2 regions of the Lysinibacillus sp. G4S2 genome follow, and region 2 is predicted to be linked to the other one. Evidence: a T-box and tRNA genes for the amino acid it is inferred to sense, from the RefSeq annotation. Region 2 holds a T-box; the other holds one or more tRNA genes.
The links. A T-box is a leader RNA that pairs with one kind of tRNA and senses whether it is charged. The one in region 2 lies ahead of leuS (leucine--tRNA ligase), so its partner is inferred to be a tRNA-Leu.

Region 1 (6,861 bases), 440 kb from region 2:
GTCACGGTTGGGATTCCTAATAGTCGCACACCGCCGTCAGGTTTCGGGATTTCGATTCTGCGAACTGGTTGTGGTTGGTAGGTTCCCTCAAGAATTTGCTTCTTAATCGTTAGCCAGTTTTCGACTACATGCTGTCGTAGGAATTTTACGGGCATTTTGTCTACTCCATGACTCCCTTTGTTTCGTTCCACCCGTTTGAGTGCGAGAAGCAGATTCTCCCGTGATAATATTTGATTCATTAACATCTCGTTCGACTCCTCCGTGAATAGCTTGTCTTCTTATAACAGTTTCTACTGCACCCGCTCAATGTCCCTCATGGGATTCACCATTACCTCCATTAAGTCGGTCCTTCTGGATTTTCTGTGTTTACCATAGAAAACTGCATGCCAAGGGCTATTCTCTCCGAATTGTTCGGTCCTTCCCATTCATTCTAGAAGTGAATGGTACTATGACCTCTGCTGACTTCTGATGGTTCAGCTACCTATCGCTAAGTAGGTTACAAAGTGTACTTTGCGTTTCCATCAGACCTCCCCGGGTAAGCGCATGCACTTTCACACCATCTATCCGCCTCATTTACTCGATATGACCTTCGACAGAAAGGACTTTGTGTTGTTATGCACACTCATCCAATCATACCTAGCCTTATATGAGATTCGTGTTCCTCGGACCGGTGTTTTGCCTCCAGCTTCCTTCAGATTCCGCGTCGCCACGGACACCCTTGCTCTTGGCTAACCTCTACTTCTGTCTTCGGGGTTCGGGACTTGCACCCTATAGTTCATACGCATGCCGGGCGCACATAAAAAAGAATCCCTGATATATCAAGGATTCTTCGCTGTAATGATACCGGTGGTCGGGGTATTGTGCATATTCTAAAAACAGAAAAGAATAGAAATCCCTTTATTATCAAGGCTTTTCTATTCTCGCTTAATTGAGTTTTTTCTTTCATTTGGCACATTGTCGGCACAACAGGCTGTTTTAAAATTTATTTGTTTTAATCATTTATAAAATAATTCATATATCCCTCTTGTTTTATCCAACTTTCTAAAAAAGCATGATAGCCTTGTTTAGGCAAAGCCAACTCGTAATATAGCTGGCTTCTTGGCTTATTACTCATGCCCTCAAGAGGCTCCATGTAAAGTTGCTACATTGTGTAATTGCCAAACTATGTAATTCTTCTTAGCAAAATGCAACAAATACTCCATTTGAATAAAGACTAAACAACATGGAGTTAATTCATTAAATTGCATTTTAGATATTTATAAAAAAGTTTGAAGAACTTGTTTCACAATCGACAAAATTATATTTACATATCCATATTTTCATCTTCGAAGTTTTCCTCACTTTCTTCTATTCATAAAGCTAATCTTCAATTTCCATAACAATGTCTATAGGATCTATCAATTCATCCTCTTTGTAAAAATCCAGATCTTCATCTTCGAAGTCTTCTTCACTTTCCTCTATTCTTAATGCTAAGTAATCTTCAATTTCATTAAGAACGTCTGGAATATCTCTTATTATTGGAATAGCTAAGGATATATTCTTTTTGTAAAAATCCATATAAGATTTCTCTTGATTCGGCTTTTTCACTCTTTTTGGAATTAAATATTTTTTAATACTGTTGTCTAAATCTGCTTTTAAATCATCAGAATACAATATTAGATGATAATTCTGAAACCAATATTCTTCACCGACATTTTCTTTTAATTTATCAATTTCCTCTTTTTCAAAGTGCCCTTCTTGTAGGTAATATGAAATTAAGATTTGATTTTTTGTTTCGAGCACGAGAGTTTTATTTTCTATCAATATATCCATAAAATTAAATATTTTTATTGCGTAATAAAAATATAATTGCTCTTCATTAAACGTTGTTTTAAGGGCTTCTCTATACCTAACTTGGAAAAATTTACGCAATTTATTGTTATCAAAATTACTCATATCATTAAATTTATCCATCGTATACAACATAGTTTCAGGAGATAACTTAAGAAGATAACATAATTGGTGGTAATCATAATCCTTAACTTGATAATTTTCAAGGTCTAACTCTCTAAAATATTTTGTTTTAAAGAAATTATTTATAAAGACTTTTTTAAGTTTATCATCTTCCAATTTTGACACTCTATAAACAAGTTGGTTTATAAAATATAGCTTGTTATCATCTCTTTCCATGTCGTATCTAACATTACAATGGGCAATTAATTTTTTCCAATACCTTGCAACTAAGTTGTAATTATTAAAAGATTCATATGTCCAAACTTCTTTTTTATTATCATTTCTTTCTAATTCATACTTCTCTAAAACCTCATCAAAGATTCTTGTTACTACATCATCATCCCCTCTATTACAGAAAAAGTAAAAATCATCAGAGAAATAAGAGAACTCACAGTCAATCCCTGATCTTCTAATTTCTTCTTTAATGTCATTGCTGATATTCTTCAGGTTACTTTCTGCGAAATATAATGACAAGTAATTTCCCACTATTAATCCATTTGTATTTCCTCTATTCATATTAGATAGGAATCGTTCTTGATGTGTTTCAAAGTCAATTAAATGCGTATATACCCTTCCGTAGTATTCCTTTATATCCATCTTAAGCAGCTGGTCATATACACATAGTCTGTTAAAATCTTCTTCTAATTGTTTATCATATTCTCCTGATACAAAATCCCCAGTCTCAATGTTTGCAGATAAGCGTTTATGTAAAGGATCTAAATTTTGAATTGTATCGAAATTTGATAAATCCTTAAAATGTTCATAAGCTGCTACAAAATTTAATATATTTGGCATCTTCAGGGTGCGATACTTATCTTCTTGTTTTCTAACTCTAAAATTAAAAGGATCAACCCAGCTCAAATTGCTAATATTGAATGAAGATATATCTTCTGGCATTTTAAGCGCATCAACATCAAGATAATGCTTAACTGCATTTTTAAAATTATACAAATTATTAAGTTTCATCTTTTCCTCCTAAATGTGAAGCATCATTTTAAATAAACCTTTTTATATTTTATTTTACTAATGTACTACTCTTTTACATAGTGTTTTTTAGTTGAAAATAAATCCGCACTTCTAGATAAATAAAATACGTACTTTTCTTCCACTAAACTAATTCTTTTATTAAAGGTTCTTTTATTAAAGGTTCTTTTATTAAATAAAAAAAAACCGAAATTTTTAATTCCGGTTGACCATTTTTATCAAAGGTATGACTTTCTTATAAACAATACAACATTACTTCAAATCGACACCTGTTACAGATGAAGAGTAAAGTTAATAAAGATTTGGCACAAATTTGGCACATAGAAAAAGAAAACCCCGAGAAATCAACATCTCGGGGTTGTTTTTGATACCGGTGGTCGGGGTCGAACCGACACTCCAAAGGAACACGATTTTGAGTCGTGCGCGTCTGCCAATTCCGCCACACCGGCACAATGGAGATAAAAAAAATCGGATAAACCGATTAAGTAAGAAATTATGGAGGCGGCAACCGGATTTGAACCGGTGATAAAGGTGTTGCAGACCTGTGCCTTACCACTTGGCTATGCCGCCTTAATATTTGGAGCGGAAGACGAGGTTCGAACTCGCGACCCCCACCTTGGCAAGGTGGTGTTCTACCACTGAACTACTTCCGCAAAAAAATGGCTGGGGTACCTGGATTCGAACCAGGGCGTGACGGAATCAAAATCCGTTGCCTTACCGCTTGGCTATACCCCAAAAGTTAAATATATATAAATGGGGCGACTGATGGGAATCGAACCCACGAATGCCTGAACCACAATCAGGTGCGTTAACCACTTCGCCACAACCGCCATATTATTATATTTTATTATTTTAAATTAAATGGGGCGACTGATGGGAATCGAACCCACGAATGCCTGAACCACAATCAGGTGCGTTAACCACTTCGCCACAACCGCCATGAAATTAATTAATTGGCAGGGGCAGTAGGAATCGAACCCACATCAAAGGTTTTGGAGACCTCTATTCTACCGTTAAACTATGCCCCTATGAATAAAAAACTGGTGGAGGGGGACGGATTCGAACCGCCGAACCCTAAGGAGCGGATTTACAGTCCGCCGCGTTTAGCCACTTCGCTACCCCTCCGGAAAAGTCATGGTGCCGGCGATAGGAGTCGAACCCACGACCTACTGATTACAAGTCAGTTGCTCTACCAACTGAGCTACACCGGCAAAAAAATATGGTGGGTCAGGACGGAATCGAACCGCCGACACTTAGAGCTTCAATCTAATGCTCTACCAACTGAGCTACTGACCCATATTTTTTAAAAAATGGCGGTCCCGACCGGGATCGAACCGGCGATCTCCTGCGTGACAGGCAGGCATGTTAACCGCTACACCACGGGACCATTTTGGTTGCGGGGGCCGGATTTGAACCAACGACCTTCGGGTTATGAGCCCGACGAGCTACCACTGCTCCACCCCGCGATAATAAGGTGATTTATTTAAATAATGGTGGAGGATGACGGGCTCGAACCGCCGACCCTCTGCTTGTAAGGCAGATGCTCTCCCAGCTGAGCTAATCCTCCATCTGGGTATTAAATGGTGACCCCTACGGGATTCGAACCCGTGTTACCGCCGTGAAAGGGCGGTGTCTTAACCACTTGACCAAGGGGCCTTCGTTTGGAATAAAAAATCCTTAAAGTGCTGGCGGAGAGTAAGGGATTTGAACCCTTGAGACAGTGTTAACCGCCTACACGATTTCCAATCGTGCTCCTTCGGCCACTCGGACAACTCTCCAAGAATGGCTCCGAAGGCAGGACTCGAACCTGCGACAACCTGATTAACAGTCAGGTGCTACTACCAACTGAGCTACTTCGGAATAATTTTATCATATAGCCTAGCGACGTCCTACTCTCACAGGGGGAAGCCCCCAACTACCATCGGCGCTAAAGAGCTTAACTTCCGTGTTCGGTATGGGAACGGGTGTGACCTCTTTGCCATCATCACTAGACTATTTTAAAAGACAATACTTATTATAACATATCTTATTAAAATTACAAGCATATTTTTAATAGTTTTTATTCTTTCAAAACTGGATAAACGGTGCATTGAATGTTTCAAACATTGTGGTTAAGTCCTCGATCGATTAGTATTCGTCAGCTCCATGTGTCACCACACTTCCACCTCGAACCTATCTACCTCATCGTCTTTGAGGGATCTTACTTACTTGCGTAATGGGAAATCTCATCTTGAGGGGGGCTTCATGCTTAGATGCTTTCAGCACTTATCCCGTCCACACATAGCTACCCAGCGATGCCTTTGGCAAGACAACTGGTACACCAGCGGTGTGTCCATCCCGGTCCTCTCGTACTAAGGACAGCTCCTCTCAAATTTCCTACGCCCACGACGGATAGGGACCGAACTGTCTCACGACGTTCTGAACCCAGCTCGCGTACCGCTTTAATGGGCGAACAGCCCAACCCTTGGGACCGACTACAGCCCCAGGATGCGATGAGCCGACATCGAGGTGCCAAACCTCCCCGTCGATGTGGACTCTTGGGGGAGATAAGCCTGTTATCCCCGGGGTAGCTTTTATCCGTTGAGCGATGGCCCTTCCATGCGGAACCACCGGATCACTAAGCCCGTCTTTCGACCCTGCTCGACTTGTAGGTCTCGCAGTCAAGCTCCCTTGTGCCTTTACACTCTACGAATGATTTCCAACCATTCTGAGGGAACCTTTGGGCGCCTCCGTTACCTTTTAGGAGGCGACCGCCCCAGTCAAACTGTCCGCCTGACACTGTCTCCTACCCCGCTAAGGGGCATGGGTTAGAATTTCAATACAACCAGGGTAGTATCCCACCGACGCCTCCTTCGAAGCTGGCGCTCCGAGATCTCTGGCTCCTACCTATCCTGTACAAGTTGTACCAAAATTCAATATCAGGCTACAGTAAAGCTCCACGGGGTCTTTCCGTCCTGTCGCGGGTAACCTGCATCTTCACAGGTACTATAATTTCACCGAGTCTCTCGTTGAGACAGTGCCCAGATCGTTACGCCTTTCGTGCGGGTCGGAACTTACCCGACAAGGAATTTCGCTACCTTAGGACCGTTATAGTTACGGCCGCCGTTTACTGGGGCTTCAATTCGCAGCTTCGCTTGCGCTAACCACTCCTCTTAACCTTCCAGCACCGGGCAGGCGTCAGCCCCTATACGTCACCTTACGGTTTTGCAGAGACCTGTGTTTTTGCTAAACAGTCGCCTGGGCCTATTCACTGCGGCTCTCATGCGCTTGCACGCTCAAGAGCACCCCTTCTCCCGAAGTTACGGGGTCATTTTGCCGAGTTCCTTAACGAGAGTTCTCTCGCACACCTTAGGATTCTCTCCTCGACTACCTGTGTCGGTTTGCGGTACGGGCACCTCTCACCTCGATAGAGGCTTTTCTTGGCAGTGTGAAATCAGGAACTTCGTCCATACGGACTCGCCATCACAGCTCAACGTTACAGTGTGCGGATTTGCCTACACACACGCCTTACTGCTTGGACGCGCACAACCAACGGCGCGCTTACCCTATCCTACTGCGTCCCCCCATTTCTCAAACGGTGAGGAGGTGGTACAGGAATATCAACCTGTTGTCCATCGCCTACGCCTATCGGCCTCGGCTTAGGTCCCGACTAACCCTGAGCGGACGAGCCTTCCTCAGGAAACCTTAGTCATACGGTGGACGGGATTCTCACCCGTCTTTCGCTACTCATACCGGCATTCTCACTTCTAAGCGCTCCACCAGTCCTTCCGATCTGACTTCAACGCACTTAGAACGCTCTCCTACCACTGACATCATAGATGTCAATCCACAGCTTCGGTGAATCGTTTAGCCCCGATACATTTTCGGCGCAGCGTCACTCGACCA
Region 2 (6,861 bases):
TTCTTTATTTGTTGGGTCAATATAACGAATGAAGTACCAGCTAGAACCTGCCCACTGTGGCATCGTATTCGTTTCACGACGACCTTTTTTGCCTGTTTCAGGATCAACAACATTTACCCATTCAGCAATGTTCGCTAACGGAGATTCACCCGTACCTGAAGGACGAATATTATCTGTTTTTGGTAGTACTAATGGTAATTCTGATTCTGGTACTGGCGTCGTTGTACCATCTTCCCAATGAATCATAGGAATTGGCTCACCCCAGTAACGTTGACGAGAGAATAACCAGTCGCGAAGACGATAAGAAATTTTCTTCTCACCTACTCCTTTTTCCTCAAGCCATTGAATTGCCTTAGCAATACCATCTTCTTTGTTTAAGCCATCAAGGAAGTCAGAGTTAATGTGCTTACCATCACCTGTGAAGGCTTCTTTGCTAATGTCTCCACCTTCAAGGACAGGAATAATTTCTAAACCAAATTCTGTCGCGAATTCATAGTCGCGCTCATCATGTGCTGGAACCGCCATAATAGCACCAGTACCGTATGATACTAAAACGTAGTCCGCAACCCAAATCGGCATTTTTTTGCCATTAATCGGATTAATTGCATAGGCACCTGTGAATACGCCTGTTTTTTCTTTCGCTAAATCTGTACGTTCTAAATCAGATTTCAATTTTACTTTATCTAAATAAGCTTCAACAACTTGTCGTTGTTCAGCAGTTGTAATTTGATCCACTAATTTATGCTCAGGTGCAATAACACAGTATGTAGCACCAAATAATGTATCAGGACGAGTTGTAAACACTGTGAAGTTTTCATCTGTGCCATCTATATTAAATGTTACTTCTGCACCTTCCGAACGACCAATCCAGTTACGTTGCATATCCTTAATAGACTCTGGCCAATCAACTTCCTCTAAGTCATCGATTAAACGATCAGCATAGGCAGTAATTTTAAGCATCCATTGCTTCATCGGACGACGTTCTACAGGGTGACCACCACGCTCTGACTTTCCATCAATAACTTCTTCGTTTGCAAGTACTGTTCCAAGTGCTGGACACCAGTTTACAGCTACTTCATCTACATAGGCTAAGCCTTTTTTATAAAGTTGGATAAAGATCCATTGTGTCCATTTATAATATTCTGGGTCTGTCGTGTTAATTTCACGATCCCAGTCATAGCTAAAGCCTAGCTCTTGAATTTGACGCTTAAATGTCGCAATATTTTTCGCTGTAAATTCTGCTGGGTCATTTCCTGTATCAAGTGCATATTGCTCTGCAGGTAAACCGAATGCATCCCAGCCCATAGGATGTAGGACGTTATAGCCTTGCATACGCTTGAAGCGTGAAAGGATGTCTGTCGCTGTGTAGCCCTCTGGATGTCCTACATGAAGACCAGCACCAGATGGGTATGGGAACATGTCTAACGCATAAAATTTTGGTTTTTCTGTTTCGTTTTCAGTTTTAAACGTTTTATTATCAGCCCAATATTGCTGCCACTTTTTTTCGATTTGTTGATGATTAAAACTCATTATTTTTCCTCCTTTGAATGTGTCATGCTCTTCAACTTAAGAATTGACAAAATATTTAAAAAATAAAAAAACTCGCCCCTTTCTTTGTTAGAAAGGGACGAGAGAATTCGTATCTCCCGCGGTACCACCCACATTAGTGATCACACTCGGCTTTAGCTTCCTTAACGCGGAAGGAACGGCACGAGCTGTTTCACTCGGGCAGACTCAGAAGGCGAGTTCAATTTGCTTTCCTACTAGCTCCCACCAACCGCTAGCTCTCTAAAAAGAAACACAAATTTACTATTCCTCATCATTGTCTTACATGTATTGCATTTATTCTAATGGAAAGTACTGAAAAGCACAAGACTTTGTTTACATACTAACCATTTTTGAACAAATTAAATCCCTATGAAGGTAACAATGTTCGAAATAAGTTGTATCCATAGTGCTCGCTTTATTTTAAACTACAAGAAAGCTCCGTAAAGATAACTCCTAGCGCATAAGCACCAGCATCCGGATAACCTAGGCTTCTTTCACCAACTGTTCCAGCGCGACCCATTCGAGCAACGATTTCCTTTGTATATTCCGCTCCTTTAACAGCAGCCTCTGCCCCTTTCTCAAAAGCTGTTTTAAAATCCGTACCAGCTGCAGCGCTTTCTGACCAGGAATTTACACAAGGTACAAGCGCATCTACAAGCGTTTTATCGCCTACCTCTGCCCCTCTTCCGAAAGAGCGCTCACCAACAGACTGAATACCTTTCAGCGTCGCTTGTAACATTTCAGCAAATTCTCCGACCGTTAATTCCATTTTCCCCTCTACTGCTTTACTAGCAGCTCGGAAAGCTCCGCCCCAAATTGGACCAGAAGCTCCTCCGCAATGTTCCATAATGATCATGGAACACGCATCAAGGAAAGTCCCCATAGTTAAATGTTCTTGATTTAGAATCGAGCTCCATCCTCGTTTTAATTGCTTAAATCCTTTAGCGACGCTCATTCCGAAATCGCCATCACCTGCATGAGTATCCAATTCGCAGAAAGGCACTTCGTTCTTAATAATAATTTCGCTCATTTTATCTACAAGATAAATCATATTATTTAAAGTGATTACCTCATTCTTGATGATCGCGTGTTCTTCCTCTGTTTCCGTCTCAAAGAAAACTTGATTCTCTTCTACGTAATCATTAATATCTACGTATTCTACACTCCCAACTGGTCCATCTACCTTAAATGCAGGTGTATTACATTCTTTCGATAGTAATGTTTTCAGCTCATCATCTAGTTTCATTACTGTTAGAGAAATCCCAGCCATTTCAATACTTGTCATGTAATTGCCGACAAACGTTCTATTGATTCGTATATTTCTTTTACTCAACTCTCTAGCAACTGCATTGTTAAACAGATAAAGTTCTTGAAGTGGTGTACCGCCAAATCCATTTACTAGAACAGCAATTTCAACCTCTTCATCTAGCCCTACATCTTTCATAAGGTCATTTGTCATACGTAAAGCTAATTCATCTGCAGTCATCATTTTTTCTCGTTTTCTTCCTGGCTCTCCATGAATACCGACACCATATTCCATCTCATCTTCACCCAATTTGAAAGTCGGTGATCCACTAGCTGGAACCGTACAAGAAGTTAGTGCTAGACCAATTGTTCGAACATTTGCCGCTGCTTTTTCCGCTACAGCTTTGACTTGCATCAAATCCATACCTTCTTCTGCTACCGCACCAGCAATTTTATGTACCAACACAACTCCCGCTACGCCGCGGCGTCCTACTGTATAAAGGCTATCTTCTACTGCTATATCATCATCTACGCGGACATACTCTACTTGAATGCCATCCTCTGTAGCTAAGTGAGCGCCATTTTTAAAATTCATAATATCTCCGCTGTAATTTTTAATAATGAGCAGTGTACCTTTTTTGCTGGCTGTTGCTTTAATTGCTTGATATACCTGTATTTGCGAAGGAGAAGCAAAGACGTCACCGCATACCGCAGCATCTAGCATTCCTTTTCCTACTAACCCCGCATGTGCCGGTTCATGTCCACTACCACCACCGCTAATTAAAGTTACCTTATTTTCATTCATTTCTTTTTTCTTAATTACTTTATATTTTTTTAACAACTCAAGTTCCGGATGAGCCATAACCATCCCATTACACATTTCCATAACGAGTGTTTCAGGTTAATTCATAATTTTTTTCATCTTAAATCCTCCCCTATAAGTTTTGTCACATACATTCTTCGAAGCCTACTCGTATCCATACTTCCATAATTATTCATAAGAGATTCCTGCTATGATACATCCCTTTCAAAATTACGCTATTTTCGAAAGCGTTTTCATAAATGGATAAAATGAACGAATTGTCTAAAGACCCCGATCTCATTTAAGGGTTGATGATAATGACCTCTCAGGCCGTTCATCTCCCACCTAAATCTTCGCCTTCGCTGAATTTCGAGGTGGGAGTTTTGGACCTGACGCTTCTTTTTCGGTACAGACAAATTATTACCCGTTAATGCGGGATAAAGGGTAAAACTTTAATCAGTGGGGATTCTTCATCCCCACTGATCATTAGTCTTCACCAATCAGGCACTTAGGAGCAGTTAAATTATTTACTGCCCCTTTATTGTGAGATAATTCCTGACATTCACGGAAGGCAAAATGCTTACACCCAATACATTTATTTGTATCTAAATAGCTTAAAGATTTAGTTATTGCTTCTCCCGTATGCGGATAGAAATTATTCTCACCAATTGCATCGTATAGACCATTGCGCTGCAGTGCTATTTTTAATTCATCTTGCACACCTGTAACTAAAATGGTGCCACCCTGTGCTTTGAAATTCCGGATGACATTACCAAAATTTGCCTCACCCGTTGAATCCAAAAATGGCACTTTACTCATACGTAGTATTAAAACTTTTTGTTGTTGATGAACAGAACTTATTATAGCCTGCTCAAAAGTTTGGGCTGCGCCAAAGAAAAGCGGACCCTCAATTGTATAAATACTAATTTGTGGACAATCACGCTTCTGATGAACAGCATGTGATTGCACCTTCCCATTCTCTTTCGTATGATCCGGTAATACCTTTGTTACTACAAGCTTTTCACTCATGCGCTTCGCAAATAATACGACTGCTAACACAAGCCCCACCTCTACAGCTAATGTTAAGCTTGTAAAAACAGTCAGTAGAAACGTAATCATTAAGACCAAGGAATCTCCTGATTTCAATTTAAGGATATGCGCAAAATGTTTTTGCTCACTCATATTCCAAGCTACAACCATTAAAACTGGCGCCATACTTGCCAATGGGATATTTGAAGCAACTGGTGCTAATAATAATAAAGTGACTAATACAAATACGCCATGAATAATACCTGACATTGGTGATGCTGCACCTGTTTTAATATTTGTCGCAGTACGGGCAATAGCACCCGTTGCAGGAATCCCCCCAAATAAAGGGGTTACGATATTAGCAATCCCTTGACCAATAAGTTCTCGGTTACTATTATGTTTCGTATTTGTCATCCCATCCGCTACTACCGCTGATAAAAGGGATTCAATTCCACCAAGCATGGCAATCACAAATGCTGGACCAATAAGTAGCTGAATTCGCTCGAATGTGATATCTGGAATTGCAAAATCCGGTAATGTATTTGGAATTACTCCATAGGCTGTTGCTATTGTGGCAACTTGTCCAGAAAAAAAGATTGTTGCTACAAGTGTAGAAACAACAATGCCCGCTAACGCCGCAGGTACTTTAGGCAAAACTTTCGGTGTTATTAATATAATGACGAGACTAATAATTGCCGTTAAAACACTATAAAAACTTGTAGTATTAATATGCGTAAAAATTTCTTTTATATTGTCAATAAAATACTCATGGCTTTTAATATTTTTCAAACCTAAGAAATTGGCAATTTGACCTGTAAAAATAGTAACAGCAATTCCAGCTGTAAAACCTATCGTCACGGGACGTGGGATAAATTTTATTAATGAACCTAGTTTAAAAATACCCATTAAGCACAAAATAATCCCGGCCATTAATCCAGCAATTAGTAAGTTTTCATAGCCATACGAAATGACAATCCCTAGCAGAATTGGCACAAACGCCCCTGTAGGTCCCCCAATTTGATATTTCGACCCACCAAAAATAGAAATAAGTATACCAGCAATAACAGCTGTATATATGCCATACTCGGGCTTAACGCCTGACGCAATGGCAAAAGACATCGCAAGTGGTAATGCCACAATCCCGACAATAGTCCCTGATATTAAATCTTTCTTTAAGTGATGAATAGAATACCCTTCATATCTCCCTGTAAACAGTGACTTCATCTATAAATCTTCCCTTCAAAAAGGTAAATGTTTCATAAAAAACGCTACATATCCCCTTCATTTTCGTTAATAGTCATCTCTTCTAATCTTGTAATAGTATTTATTAAGTGATTGTTGAAAATATCTTTTGCTATACTAAGTAATTCAACAATCATCGGATCACTTAAAGAATAGTAAACTTTTTTACCCTCTTTCGTCCCATACACGATATTTTTCCCTCGTAATACACTTAATTGCTGAGAGACAGCAGAGCCTTCTTTTTCTAAGCAGCTTTGAATTTCGTTGACACTTTTTTTGCCATCTACTAGTAATTCCAATATTCTGATTCGTAATGGATGTGCTAAAGCTTTAAAAAAATCCGCCTTAAATTGCTGTAAGCCCTCTTCCACATATATCCCTCCAAGAAACTTCATCTTTACATATTCAAATATTTGAATATGTATGATTGATTGTACGCTAATACGTGTAAATTTTCAATATCCAACATAAAAAAAACGAGCTAAAAACGTGGCTTTCGCACATTTTAGCTCGTTCACAACACTTTTTGTTAAATTCAACCATTATCAGTCTGTCACTATTTTATTCTTTCGTAAAGGGTAATCATAGATAAGACACGGAATAATCGCAAACAAAACAATGATTACTAAAATCAAAACAAGTGCAATCATTCCAAATTGATCGACCATAATACCACCAAATAAAGGACCTATCATACGACCTGCTGTTGCCGCACTATTGATAATCCCTTGATAAAAGCCCTGACGTCCTTTTGGTGCAAGCTGATTAGCGATGGTAGGTAAAACGGGCGTATAAAACATTTCGCCAAACGTTAACACAACCATGGCGGCAGCAAACATTTTAAAATCACTCGCAAAAGCAATAATTCCAAAAGATAATGCGATAAGGACAATACCAAATACTAATTGCCGCTTCAATTTATTTTCCCAACGCTTCACTAGTGGTGCAATTAACGGTTGCCCTAAAACGATAAGCAGGCCATTAATCGTCCAAAG

Region 1: it has a tRNA-Leu gene. The T-box ahead of leuS (leucine--tRNA ligase) is inferred to sense a tRNA for this amino acid. The anticodon was not compared.

The regions. Positions count from the first base shown of each region.
Region 1 covers NZ_JAUCFJ010000002.1:4,659,819-4,666,679, forward strand. Annotated here, with positions in the region: gene ltrA (group II intron reverse transcriptase/maturase) at 1-245, opposite strand, end outside; gene QUF91_RS23820 (RNA-dependent RNA polymerase family protein) at 1,360-2,958, opposite strand; tRNA gene QUF91_RS23825 (tRNA-Leu) at 3,345-3,425, opposite strand; tRNA gene QUF91_RS23830 (tRNA-Cys) at 3,473-3,546, opposite strand; tRNA gene QUF91_RS23835 (tRNA-Gly) at 3,555-3,629, opposite strand; tRNA gene QUF91_RS23840 (tRNA-Gln) at 3,637-3,711, opposite strand; tRNA gene QUF91_RS23845 (tRNA-His) at 3,731-3,806, opposite strand; tRNA gene QUF91_RS23850 (tRNA-His) at 3,839-3,914, opposite strand; tRNA gene QUF91_RS23855 (tRNA-Trp) at 3,931-4,004, opposite strand; tRNA gene QUF91_RS23860 (tRNA-Tyr) at 4,018-4,101, opposite strand; tRNA gene QUF91_RS23865 (tRNA-Thr) at 4,112-4,187, opposite strand; tRNA gene QUF91_RS23870 (tRNA-Phe) at 4,197-4,272, opposite strand; tRNA gene QUF91_RS23875 (tRNA-Asp) at 4,288-4,363, opposite strand; tRNA gene QUF91_RS23880 (tRNA-Met) at 4,368-4,442, opposite strand; tRNA gene QUF91_RS23885 (tRNA-Val) at 4,468-4,543, opposite strand; tRNA gene QUF91_RS23890 (tRNA-Glu) at 4,558-4,632, opposite strand; tRNA gene QUF91_RS23895 (tRNA-Ser) at 4,663-4,754, opposite strand; tRNA gene QUF91_RS23900 (tRNA-Asn) at 4,760-4,836, opposite strand; rRNA gene rrf (5S ribosomal RNA) at 4,853-4,968, opposite strand; rRNA gene QUF91_RS23910 (23S ribosomal RNA) at 5,084-6,861, opposite strand, start outside.
Region 2 covers NZ_JAUCFJ010000002.1:4,221,169-4,228,029, forward strand. Annotated here, with positions in the region: gene leuS (leucine--tRNA ligase) at 1-1,530, opposite strand, end outside; T-box leader at 1,621-1,832, opposite strand; partial or broken gene dhaK (dihydroxyacetone kinase subunit DhaK) at 1,964-3,715, opposite strand; gene QUF91_RS21355 (SulP family inorganic anion transporter) at 4,082-5,848, opposite strand; gene QUF91_RS21360 (ArsR/SmtB family transcription factor) at 5,893-6,261, opposite strand; gene QUF91_RS21365 (MDR family MFS transporter) at 6,412-6,861, opposite strand, start outside.